Regions from separate parts of the Pseudomonas sp. NPDC079367 genome, predicted to be linked through region 3. Evidence: predicted binding sites of a transcription regulator. Region 3 holds the regulator's gene; each other region holds the start of a gene.
What was found. The regulator FliA, encoded in region 3, starts transcription of late flagellar genes. The targets are predictions, from matches to a motif close to CTAAAGTTTNNNNNNNNNNNGCCGNTAA.
Positions count from the first base shown of each region.

Region 1: a site for FliA is predicted at 1,753-1,780, ahead of ACIGDJ_RS10265 (methyl-accepting chemotaxis protein). Genes of this name have one in related genera too.
Region 2: a site for FliA is predicted at 2,608-2,635, ahead of ACIGDJ_RS20720 (methyl-accepting chemotaxis protein). Genes of this name have one in related genera too.

Region 1 covers NZ_JBITTW010000007.1:121,705-125,830, forward strand. Annotated here, with positions in the region: gene ACIGDJ_RS10250 (formimidoylglutamate deiminase) at 1-601, shown strand, start outside; gene ACIGDJ_RS10255 (lipocalin family protein) at 721-1,290, opposite strand; gene ACIGDJ_RS10260 (hypothetical protein) at 1,320-1,574, opposite strand; gene ACIGDJ_RS10265 (methyl-accepting chemotaxis protein) at 1,856-3,748, shown strand; gene ACIGDJ_RS10270 (DUF924 family protein) at 3,838-4,126, opposite strand, start outside.
Region 2 covers NZ_JBITTW010000031.1:20,029-24,154, reverse strand. Annotated here, with positions in the region: gene ACIGDJ_RS20725 (NAD(P)/FAD-dependent oxidoreductase) at 1-758, shown strand, start outside; gene ACIGDJ_RS20720 (methyl-accepting chemotaxis protein) at 911-2,536, opposite strand; tRNA gene ACIGDJ_RS20715 (tRNA-Pro) at 2,698-2,774, opposite strand; tRNA gene ACIGDJ_RS20710 (tRNA-Asn) at 2,784-2,859, opposite strand; gene clpB (ATP-dependent chaperone ClpB) at 3,156-4,126, opposite strand, start outside.
Region 3 covers NZ_JBITTW010000027.1:44,601-48,726, reverse strand. Annotated here, with positions in the region: gene ACIGDJ_RS19435 (chemotaxis protein CheA) at 1-511, opposite strand, end outside; gene ACIGDJ_RS19430 (protein phosphatase CheZ) at 549-1,337, opposite strand; gene ACIGDJ_RS19425 (chemotaxis response regulator CheY) at 1,356-1,727, opposite strand; gene fliA (RNA polymerase sigma factor FliA) at 1,895-2,635, opposite strand; gene fleN (flagellar synthesis regulator FleN) at 2,632-3,462, opposite strand; gene flhF (flagellar biosynthesis protein FlhF) at 3,579-4,126, opposite strand, start outside.

The DNA.
Region 1 (4,126 bases), on a different contig from region 3:
GCTGTACGAGAACATCGAAGTCGATCAGCGTTGGTGCCTGGTCCATGCGACGCACGCCAATTCCGAAGAGGTCACGCTGATGGCCGACAGTCGCGCAATCGCCGGGTTGTGTCTGACCACTGAGGCGAATCTTGGCGACGGGATTTTCCCGGCGGTGGATTTTCTCGCCCAGGGCGGGCGCATGGGTATTGGCTCCGACAGCCATGTCTCGCTGAGCGTGGTGGAAGAGTTGCGCTGGCTGGAATATGGCCAGCGCCTGCGCGATCAGCGGCGCAATCGCTTGTATGGCGCGCAGCAACCGATGGTCGGTCGCACCCTGTATGACGCGGCGCTGGACGGCGGCGCGCAGGCGCTGGGGCAGCCGATTGGTGCGTTGGAAATCGGCAAGCGCGCGGACTGGATCGTGCTTGACGGCAACGATCCGTATCTGGCGACGGCTTCGGGGGACGGGATTCTGAATCGCTGGCTGTTCGCCGGTGGCGATCGGCAAGTGCGTGATGTGCTGGTCAATGGCCAGTGGGTGGTGCGCGATGGCCGGCATGCCGGCGAAGAGGATAGCGCCCGAGCCTTCACCCAGGTTTTGCGCGATCTTTTAGGCTGACCCAAAACGACTGTGGGAGCGGGCTTGCTCGCGAAAGCGGTGCATCAGTCAATATTCATCTCGACTGATACACCCTCTTCGCGAGCAAGCCCGCTCCCACATTTGATGTGTATCGAAGCTTAATTCGAAGTCTTCGCCATCTGCCGATCCGACGCGCGCCAGATCAGGCGTGTGGTGTCGTAACCCTGCTGCCGCGCCTTGCTCAGCAGCTCTTCGCGCACTACGCCGTTGACGGTCGGCGTGCGTGACAGCAGCCACAGGTACTTGCGACTCGGATCGCCGACGATGGCGGTCTTGTAATCGTCGCTGACGTACAACACCCAGTACTCGCCCTTCGCCACGCCCGGCACCAGGCGCGAGAACCAGTTATCGAATTCGACCCAGAGTTTGTCGGTCTTGCCCGGCACCTGTGGATAAGCCGTGCCTTTGGCTTCTTCCCACTGCCACTGCGGGGTCAGGCAACGGTTGAGCACACCGATGTTGCCGTCAGGCTTGAGGCTGTAGTGGGCTTCGGATTGCGCGCAGTGGCGCTGGAAGTACATCGGCAAGCGTGCCAGTTCATACCAGGTGCCTTGATAACGCTTGAGATTGACGCTGTCGACGGTCTTCGGCGCCAACGGGTCGACGCCGGAAGTGGCGCAGCCAGCCAGTACCAGGCCAGCAAAAAGGATCAGCAATAACCGCTTCATTTTTTTCTCCGTGGGCGCGAAGCCCCGGTTTACTTCAGGCCTTGGCCGGAAAACATCAGCACTTTGTCACCGGCGTACTGCACGCTGATAAAGCTGTTCTTGTCGCCCCAGGTGCAGCTGGACATACCGAGCGCGCCCGAGCAATCGGTGGGCTTGCCGAGAAGGGTTTCCACTTCGGACTTGGCCATGCCGGCCGAGAGCTTCGAGTAGTTTTCCTGATTGACCTTGCTGCATGCGGCCAACAGCACGCAAAACGACAGCAGGGCGATAGATCGCAGCGACATGGTGAAACTCCTGAAACGAGGGGGGATGGCATGGTGCCAACCAGAAGCTTAGAAGAGCAAAGTGTCATCTGGTTCCGTGAGCGAACGCCTATTTATCAGCCCGCCCGTCTGGCTTTTGCCGATAAATCAAAAACTTTGTGAAGCCGTCGAGCATTTCGTCGACTTTGCGCACACGCGCCTAATCTTTGGCGCGGCGCGGTCGAAATAAGAGCAGCGCAACGCTGCCGAATATGGCAAATTGCCGCCCTTTCCTGACCAGCCCATTCGCGGTAGTTCACTCGATGACCAGAAACATGAAATTCAGCCACAAAATCCTGTTGGCTGCCGCCCTTGTGGTGGCCGTTGCGTTCGCCTGTTTCATCTTTTTCAACGACTATCGCCAGCGTCAGGCCTTGAGCAGCAGCACCGAAGCGACCATGCAGGAGCTGGGCAGCCTGACCACCAGCAACATCCAGACCTGGCTGGAAAGCCGTATCCAACTGCTGCAATCGCTGTCGCAGCAGGTCGCCGTCGACGGCAATGCGCCCGCCAGCCTCAAGCGCATCATTGACCTGCCTGCGTACACCGGCAATTTCCAGCTCAGCTACTTCGGTGGCGCTGACGGCGTGATGTTCTCGGTGCCAGCGGGCAACCGCGCGCCGGACTACGACCCACGCGCGCGTGGCTGGTACAAAGCGGCCAACAGCGCACAACAGACCATCGTCACCGAACCGTACATCGCCGCTTCGTCAGGCAAACTGGTGATCACCGTCGCCACCCCGGTACAGCGTCAGGGCCAGATGCTCGGCGTGGCCGGGGCCGACATTGATTTGAGCAGCGTCAGCGCGATCATCAACTCGCTGAACTTCGGCGGCCACGGGCACGCATTCATCGTCAGCGCCGAAGGCAAGATCCTCATCCACCCGGACAGCAAACTGGTGCTCAAGACCCTCGCCGAGGCTTATCCAAACGGCGCCCCACACGTCAGCCCGGGCCTGAAAGAAGTCGAGTTTGACGGCAATACCCAGTTGATTTCCTTCACCCACGTCAACGGCGTGCCGTCGGCTGACTGGTACGTGGCGCTGGTGCTCGACAAAGACACCGCGTTCTCGATGCTCAGCGAATTCCGCACCTCGGCACTGATCGCCATGGTCATCGCCGTGCTGATCATCATCGGCCTGCTCGGCATGCTCATTCGTGTGTTGATGCAGCCGCTGCTGACCATGGGCCGTGCAATGCATGACATCGCTGAAGGCGAAGGCGACCTGACCAAGCGTCTGGTGATTCATGGCAACGATGAATTCGGCGCACTGGGCACGTCGTTCAACCGCTTCGTCGAACGCATTCACACTTCGATCCGCGAAGTGTCGTCGGCCACCGGCCAGGTCAACGAGGTCGCCCTGCGTGTGGTCGCTGCCTCGAACTCGTCGATGTACAACTCCGACCAGCAGGCCAGCCGCACCAACAGCGTCGCCGCGGCGATCAATCAGCTCGGCGCCGCCGCCCAGGAAATCGCCCAGAACGCTGCCCTCGCCTCGCAGCATTCCAGCGATGCGCGCAGCCTCGCGGTCGACGGCCAGCAAGTGGTGGATAAAACCATCCACGCCATGCAACAGCTGTCGGCAAAGATCAGCGACTCCTGCGGCAACATCGAAACGCTGAACAGCAACACGGTGAACATCGGCCAGATTCTCGAGGTGATCACCAGCATTTCCCAACAGACCAACCTGCTCGCGCTCAACGCTGCCATCGAAGCCGCGCGCGCCGGTGAAGCCGGACGCGGTTTCGCCGTGGTCGCTGACGAGGTGCGCAACCTCGCGCACCGCACCCAGGATTCGGCGCAGCAAGTGCAGAAAATGATCGAAGAGTTGCAGGTCGGCGCGCGCCAAGCGGTGACCATCATGACCGAGAGCCAGCGCGAGAGCGAAAGCAGCGTCGGCATCGCCAATCAGGCCGGCGAGCGCCTGGGCAGCGTGACCCAGCGCATCGGCGAAATCGACGGCATGAACCAGTCGGTGGCCACTGCGACCGAGGAACAAACGGCCGTGGTCGAGTCGATCAACGTTGATATCAACGAGATCAACACACTGAATCAGGAAGGCGTGGAGAACTTGCAGGCGACGTTGCGCGCGTGTTCGGATCTTGAGCAGCAGGCGGCGCGTCTCAAGCAGCTGGTTGGCAGCTTCCGTATATAAAGATCAAAAGATCGCAGCCTTCGGCAGCTCCTACAGAATGAACGCGTTACTCATGTAGGAGCTGTCGAAGGCTGCGATCTTTTCTGCGTTCAGAACCGCGACCCAGGCTTCGAAAGAAATACCAACTCTTCAGCAGTGGACTCCCGCCCCAACACCGCATTGCGATGCGGAAATCTTCCAAACTGCGCAATCACTTTCCGATGCCGCTCGGCATAGTCCAGGTTATCGGCAAACACTGCCCGCTCCGACTCTGGCTGCTCAGCCACCAATCCAATAAATCTGGAAACGGCTTCGTTCTGCACCGCGAGGTTTTCGCAGTGTTCGAATACCAGGTAAATGAATACCCGCTGAATCGGCTTCAGGCGCCGATCAAAATCC
Region 2 (4,126 bases), on a different contig from region 3:
TTGAACTGGCGGCAGAACTTCATAACGCGGCGCATGAACTGGCGGCATATGGTCTGGACCGGATCAAACCGGAAAACATGCACATCACTTTGATTGAAGCCGGCCCACGGGTACTGCCCGCCCTGCCGGAGCGCATCAGCGGGCCGGTGCACAAGACGCTGGAAAAGCTCGGGGTCAACGTGATGACCAATGCGTCGGTTAGCGAGGTCACCGCCGACAGCCTGATCACCGCCGACGGCAGCGAGATCAAGGCCAGCCTGAAAGTCTGGGCGGCCGGTATTCGCGCGCCGGGTTTCCTGAAGGACATTGACGGTCTGGAAACCAACCGCATCAATCAGCTGCAAGTGCTGCCAACCCTGCAAACCACACGTGATGAAAACATCTTTGCCTTCGGTGACTGCGCGGCCTGTCCGCAACCGGGCACCGATCGCAACGTACCGCCGAGGGCACAAGCGGCACATCAGCAGGCTTCGCTGCTGGCCAAGTCGCTGAAACTGCGCATCGAAGGCAAGACCCTGCCGGAGTACAAATACACCGATTACGGCTCGCTGATTTCGCTGTCGCGTTTTTCTGCCGTGGGTAACTTGATGGGTAACCTGACCGGTAGCGTGATGCTCGAAGGCTGGCTGGCGCGGATGTTCTATGTGTCGCTGTACCGCATGCACCAGATGGCGCTGTACGGGCCGTTCCGCACGGCGATGCTGATGCTGGGGAGCAAGATTGGCCGTGGCACCGAGCCGCGTTTGAAGCTGCACTAAGGCCAACATCCGTGGGAGCTGGCTTGCCAGCGATGGCGGTGGGGCAGGCAACATGCTGCTCGCAGATCCAGCGCATTCGCGAGCAGGCTCGCTCCCACCTCTGATCTTTATTCCGAGCCCTGCAGCGAGCGGGGCTTTTCATAGGTTGTGGATCAGAGCTGGAAGCGTCGCACCATGCCCTGCAGGGCATTGGCCAGTTGCGACAGCTCATGGCTTGATGCGCTTGTCTGATCAGCGCCAGCAGCGGAACGCACCGACAGGTCGCGAATATTCACCAGGTTGCGATCCACTTCCCGCGCTACTTGCGCTTGTTCCTCAGCCGCACTGGCGATCACCAGGTTGCGCTCGTGAATCTCGTGCACCGACGCCGTGATCGTCACCAATGCCTCACCCGCCCGCTCAGCCAAGGCTAAAGTGCTTGCTGCACGGGAAGCGCTGGCCTGCATTGACTCCAGCGCCAGACTCGAACCGCTGCGCATGCCCTGCACCATCTGCTCGATTTCCTGAGTCGATTGCTGAGTGCGATACGCGAGTGCACGTACCTCGTCAGCCACCACCGCAAAGCCACGCCCGCTTTCACCTGCGCGAGCCGCTTCGATGGCGGCATTGAGCGCCAGCAGGTTGGTCTGCTCGGCGATGGCGCGGATTACATCGAGCACTTTGCCGATGTCCTGTGACTGATTGGCCAGCGACTGCACCAGTTCCTCAGTGTTCTGCACATCACTGGCCAGCGCATTGATAGCGCTGGCGGTTTCGCTGACACGCTCCTGGCCCAACTGAGCCGACTGACTGGATTGACGCGTGGCATCGGACGTCGACACCGCGTTGCGCGCGACCTCCTCCACCGCAGCGGTCATCTGGTTGACTGCAGTGGCGGCTTGCTCGATTTCGTTGTTCTGCTCTTGCAAGCCCCGGGTGCTGTCGACGGTGACAGCGCTCAACTCGTCAGCGGCGGTGGCCAGTTGCGTCGCCGAGCCGCTGATGCCTTGCAGCGTTTCCCGCAGGTTCTGCTGCATCGTCGCAAGGGCCTTGAGCAAGCGGCTGACTTCGTCGTTGCCATGGCTTTCGATCGGTCGGGTGAGATCACCCTGAGCCACGCTTTCTGCGGCGCTTACGGCGCTGCTCAGCGGCCGCACGATACTGCGCGTGAGCAACATCGCCAGGGCCACCGTGGCCAGCGCAGCCAAACCAATGAACAGGCTGACGATGGTTCGCGAGGTTTCATAATGCGCAGCGGACTTCTCGCTTTCGGCGGCGACCTGGCGGGCGAATAGATCGGCGAGATCGTTGAGTTGTTTGCCGGAGCCGTCGACCACGGTCTTCATGTCGACGAGCAGCAATTTGGTCAGCTCGTCACGTTTGCCTTGCTCGGCGAGGGTAAATGACTGGGCAATACCGGTGCGATAGGCGGCGAAGGTTTTCTTGAACTGGTCATAAAGTTGCTGGCCTTCGGCAGTGTCGACCAGTTTGTCGTAGGCGGCGATCTTCTCGCTCAGCTCCTTGTCGCGGGTGTCCATCTGGCCGCGATAGGTGGCGATGTTGGCCGGATCCTGATCGAGCGCCATGCGCAGGGAGATGGTTCGGATGCGCAGCATCAGTTCACGAATCTCGTCGCCGCCACGAATGCTCGGCAACCAGCGGTTCTCCACCGCCACCTCGCTGTCGCGAATGCTCGACATCTGCCCCAGCGCAAAAACCCCGAGCAAGGCCACCAACACCGCGATCAAGGCAAATCCGAGGGCAGCCCGAGGTGCAATATTCAACTGACGAAGCAACATGACGAACGCCCTTATTCTTGTAATGGCTAGATCAAGGGGTGAAGTGTTGGCAGTCCCCTCGTGTTAGCGGGCTATCGGCCAGTTGTATGACGACTTGAAGAGATTCGGCTTTCGCCGGGCAAAAAAAATCCCCGTATCTTTCGATACGAGGATTTTCAATATGGTCGGGGTAAGGGGATTCGAACTCCTGACATCCTGCTCCCAAAGCAGGCGCGCTACCGGACTGCGCTATACCCCGGTTTGAAATTGGCTCCGTGACCAGGACTCGAACCTGGGACCCAATGATTAACAGTCATTTGCTCTACCGACTGAGCTATCACGGAACTACATATTTCAATTTACAACAGTGAAACCTGAAGCTTCTCGACACCGTTTCGCATCGCTGCGTTCGTGTGTCTGAGGCGCGCTATTCTACAACCTAGAACACCTCTGTCAACCCCCTAAATTGCTTTCAAGTTAATGATTTGCAACTTATTTCAGTTTTCAACCCAGTGGATTGAAACGCTGTCGGTGACTGACTGCGGGGCGCACTTTACAAGCCTTTTCCTTTGAGTTCAACAGCCTGGCGAAAAAAAGGCCTCGCAATGCGAGGCCTTCCCGGTTTCATTGCCGCTGAGGCTTAGCCAAAAACGATTTCGTCGTTCTCGACCTTGCCGGTGGCGGTGTCGCCCGGCATGAAATGACCCGACAGGATCAACTGCGCCAGCGGGTTTTCGATCCAGCGCTGAATCGCACGCTTCAACGGCCGTGCGCCATAGACCGGGTCGTAACCGACGGCAATGAGCTTGTCCATCGCTTCCGGACTCAGCTCCAGCTTCAGCTCGCGCTCGGCCAGACGACTGCGCAGACGACCCAACTGGATCTCGGTAATCCCGGCAATCTGATCGCGCGCCAGCGGCTCGAAGATCACCACTTCGTCCACGCGATTGATGAACTCTGGCCGGAAGTGCGACGTCAGCGCGTCCATTACTGCCGCACGCTGCGCTTCACGATCACCGACCAGCTCCTGGATCTGCATCGATCCGAGGTTGGACGTCATCACGATGACCGTGTTGCGGAAGTCCACCGTACGCCCGTGGCTATCGGTCAGGCGTCCATCCTCAAGCACCTGCAGCAGGATGTTGAACACATCCGGATGCGCCTTCTCGACTTCGTCCATGAGGATCACCGAGTACGGCTTGCGACGCACGGCCTCGGTCAGATAACCGCCCTCTTCATAGCCGACGTAGCCCGGTGGCGCACCGATCAGACGAGCCACGGAATGCTTCTCCATGAACTCGGACATGTCGATCCGCACCATCGCCTCTTCGGTATCAAAGAGGAATTCGGCCAGCGCTTTGCACAGCTCGGTTTTACCGACACCGGTCGGGCCGAGGAACATGAACGAGCCGCTTGGACGGTTCGGGTCGGACAGCCCGGCCCGTGAACGCCGCACAGCGTTGGCCACAGCCACGACCGCTTCTTCCTGACCGATTACCCGTTTGTGCAACAGGCTCTCCATCTTCATCAGCTTGTCGCGCTCGCCTTCGAGCATCTTCGACACCGGGATGCCAGTCCACTTCGACACGACTTCAGCAATTTCTTCTTCAG
Region 3 (4,126 bases):
TGACGGCATTGAGCGAGTCCAGCAGTTGTTCGAATTCGTTATCGGTGATGTCCTCCGACGCGCTTTCGGCGACCGGCTCTTCGACCACTTCCACCGGTGCGGCCACGGCCTCGTCAGCCGATTGCGGCTCGGCCAGACGCGCCAGCGCGGCCAGCAGCTCCGGCGTGGCGGCAGTGATCGGTGCACGTTCGCGGACTTCGCTGAACATGCTGTTCACCGCGTCCAGCGCTTCGAGCACAACGTCCATCAGTTCTGCATCAACGCGACGCTCACCCTTGCGCAGGATGTCGAACACGTTTTCGGCGATGTGACAGCACTCCACCAGCTCATTGAGCTGAAGGAAGCCGGCGCCCCCTTTTACAGTGTGGAAACCGCGAAAAATTGCATTGAGCAGATCTGCATCATCCGGGCGGCTTTCCAGCTCGACCAGTTGTTCGGACAGTTGCTCAAGAATCTCGCCGGCCTCAACCAGGAAATCCTGAAGGATCTCTTCATCGGCGCCGAAGCTCATTAATGGGGTGCTCCTAACAGGTCTAAAAACCTAAACTTCAAAATCCAAGGCTGGATAGCAAATCGTCCACATCGTCCTGACCGGACACAACGTCTTCTCGTTTATCGGCATGAATCTGCGGACCTTCACCCTGCGAGAGATGTTTTTGTGGATCTTTTTCAGCAAGCATTGCGGCGCGGTCATGTTCGATGCCCGCAAAGCGGTCGACCTGACTGGCCATGAGCACGAGTTTGAGCAGATTGCTTTCGACTTCGGTGACCAGTTGGGTCACGCGCTTGATCACTTGACCTGTGAGGTCCTGATAATCCTGAGCCAGCAGGATGTCGTTGAGGTTGCTCGACACCGCACGGTTGTCCGTGCTGCTGCGTGACAGAAAACCGTCGACCCGGCGCGCCAGTTCGCGGAACTCTTCAGCCCCGACCTCGCGACGCATGAAGCGGCCCCAATCGGCGCTCAAGGTCTGCGCTTCATCAGCCAGACTGTTGACCACCGGCGTGGCGCTTTCCACCAGATCCATGGTGCGGTTGGCCGCGGCTTCCGTCAGCTTGACCACATAGCCCAGGCGTTCGGTGGCGTCGGTGATTTGCGACACTTCCTCGGCCTGCGGCATGTGCGGATCGATCTGGAAATTGACGATCGCACTGTGCAGTTCACGTGTGAGCTTGCCCACTTCCTGATACAGGCCGCGGTCACGGGTCTGATTGAGCTCATGGATCAGTTGCACCGCGTCGCCGAACTTGCCTTTTTCAAGGCTCTCGACCAGTTCGACCGCGTGTTTTTTCAGGGTCGATTCGAAATCGCCCTGTGATGATTCGTTATGCTCCATAGCTCCCCCGCGCATTCATCAGCCGATGCGTTCGAAAATCTTCTCGATTTTGTCTTTCAACGCTTGAGCCGTGAAAGGTTTGACTACGTAACCGTTCACACCGGCCTGAGCGGCCTCGATGATCTGCTCGCGCTTGGCTTCAGCAGTCACCATCAACACCGGGAGGTGCTTGAGTTTTTCATCGGCGCGCACGTGACGCAGCAGGTCGATACCGGTCATGCCCGGCATGTTCCAGTCCGTTACCAGAAAGTCGATGCTGCCGCTGTTGAGCACCGGAATGGCAGTGGTGCCATCGTCGGCCTCGACGGTGTTGGTGAACCCAAGATCGCGCAGCAGGTTCTTGATGATCCGCCGCATCGTTGAGAAGTCATCAACGATGAGGATTTTCATGTCTTTGTTCAATTCGACCTCCAAGCAGTCTTAAACGCGCCCAGCACCTGGACACGCCACTTCAATCAATCGGCATAGCACTCGAAGTTTGTCTGGAGCACAACGGATCGAGACCGGCGCCGTTCATCACCGCACCAGCCTCGTTTCGCAGTGTCCCCACACTGCCTTCAGCGCGCTCGCCACTCCCCCAAACGCCCCCGCAAACGGGCCGCGCACTGGCTGTGTAACTGGCTGACCCGCGATTCACTGACGCCAAGGACTTCACCGATTTCCTTGAGGTTCAGCTCTTCGTCGTAGTACAGCGCCAACACCAGTCGCTCACGCTCCGGCAAATTGGCAATCGCGTCCGCCAGCGCCGCCTGGAAGCGTTCATCTTCCAGATCGCGTGACGGCTCCATATGAGCACTGGCGCCATCCTCGTGCAGCCCTTCGTGTTCGCCGTCCTGCAACAGGTCGTCGAAACTGAACAAGCGACTGCCCAGGGTGTCATTCAGAATCCCGTAGTAATCGTCGAGACTCAATTGGAGTTCGGCCGCAACCTCGTGATCTTTAGCGTCACGACCGGTTTTAGCTTCAATCGAGCGAATCGCGTCGCTGACCATCCTGGTATTACGGTGAACCGAGCGTGGCGCCCAGTCCCCTTTGCGCACTTCGTCGAGCATCGCGCCGCGGATTCGAATGCCCGCGTACGTTTCGAAACTGGCGCCTTTGCTGGCGTCGTATTTGGTCGAGACTTCGAGCAGACCGATCATCCCAGCCTGGATCAGGTCCTCGACCTGCACACTGGCCGGCAGGCGTGCCAGCAAGTGATAGGCAATGCGCTTGACCAGTGGCGCGTAACGCTCGATCAATTCGTATTGCGCGTCACGCGCCGACTTTTTGTAAAGATTCATGCCACTGGCGGTCATATCACAGGCCCTGCGGTTTGCTGCACGAGACGCTCGACGAAAAATTCCAGATGACCGCGCGGGTTCGCCGGCAGCGGCCAGGTGTCGACCTTCTGGGCGATAGCCTTGAAGGCCAGCGCGCACTTGGAACGGGGAAAGGCTTCGTAGACGGCGCGCTGCTTCTGCACCGCTTTGCGCACGCTTTCGTCGTATGGCACGGCGCCGACGTATTGTAGAGCGACGTCGAGAAAACGATCCGTGACCTTGGTCAACTTGGCGAACAGGTTGCGCCCTTCCTGCGGGCTCTGTGCCATGTTGGCCAGCACGCGGAAGCGGTTCATGCCGTAGTCGCGGTTGAGCAACTTGATCAGCGCGTAAGCGTCGGTGATCGAAGTTGGCTCGTCGCAGACCACCAGCAACACCTCTTGCGCTGCGCGCACGAAACTGACTACCGAGTCACCAATACCCGCAGCGGTGTCGATCACCAGCACGTCGAGATTGTCGCCGATGTCACTGAACGCCTGGATCAGGCCGGCGTGTTGCGCCGGGCTCAGGTGCACCATGCTCTGCGTGCCGGAGGCCGCCGGCACGATGCGAATCCCGCCCGGGCCCTGCAACAGCACGTCGCGCAGTTCGCAGCGGCCTTCGATCACGTCGGCCAGCGTGCGTTTGGGGGTCAGCCCCAGCAGAACGTCGACGTTCGCCAGACCGAGGTCGGCGTCCAGCAGCATGACCCGACGGCCAAGCTCTGCCAGCGCCAGCGACAAGTTCACTGACACGTTAGTCTTGCCGACGCCACCTTTGCCGCCGGTCACCGCGATCACCTGTACGGGATGCATGCTGCCCATGTTATTTCTTTACCTTGTCTTGCATAGACGGAGGCCACATTACTGGCTGCGCGTTCCCGATGGGAACAATGCGTGGCAGACCATCGATGTAGGTACAAAAACTGTTCATGAATACCTCAGCCAACCTGCTTGGTCGGGCTGTGATAGATATCAGCGAACATGTCAGCCATGGCTTCTTCGCTGGGTTCTTCCTGCATTTGCACGCTGACGGCGCGGCTGACCAGTTGATGACGGCGCGGCAGATGCAGATCATCCGGAATCCGTGGGCCATCGGTCAGGTACGCGACCGGCAATTCATGACTGATCGCCAGGCTCAACACTTCGCCGAGACTGGCCGTCTCATCCAGTTTAGTCAGGATGCAGCCGGCTAGCCCGCAACGCTTGTAACTATGATAAGCGGCGGTTAGAACCTGTTTCTGGCTGGTGGTTGCCAGGACCAGATAATTTTTCGAGCGGATGCCACGCCCGGCCAGGCTCTCAAGCTGCATGCGCAACGCCGGATCACTGGCCTGCAGCCCGGCAGTATCGATCAAAACCACGCGCTTGCGTAGCAGTGGATCCAATGCCTGTACCAGCGACTGACCCGGATCGACGTGCGTGACTGGCACGTTGAGGATGCGACCGAGGGTTTTCAGTTGTTCCTGCGCGCCAATGCGGAAGCTGT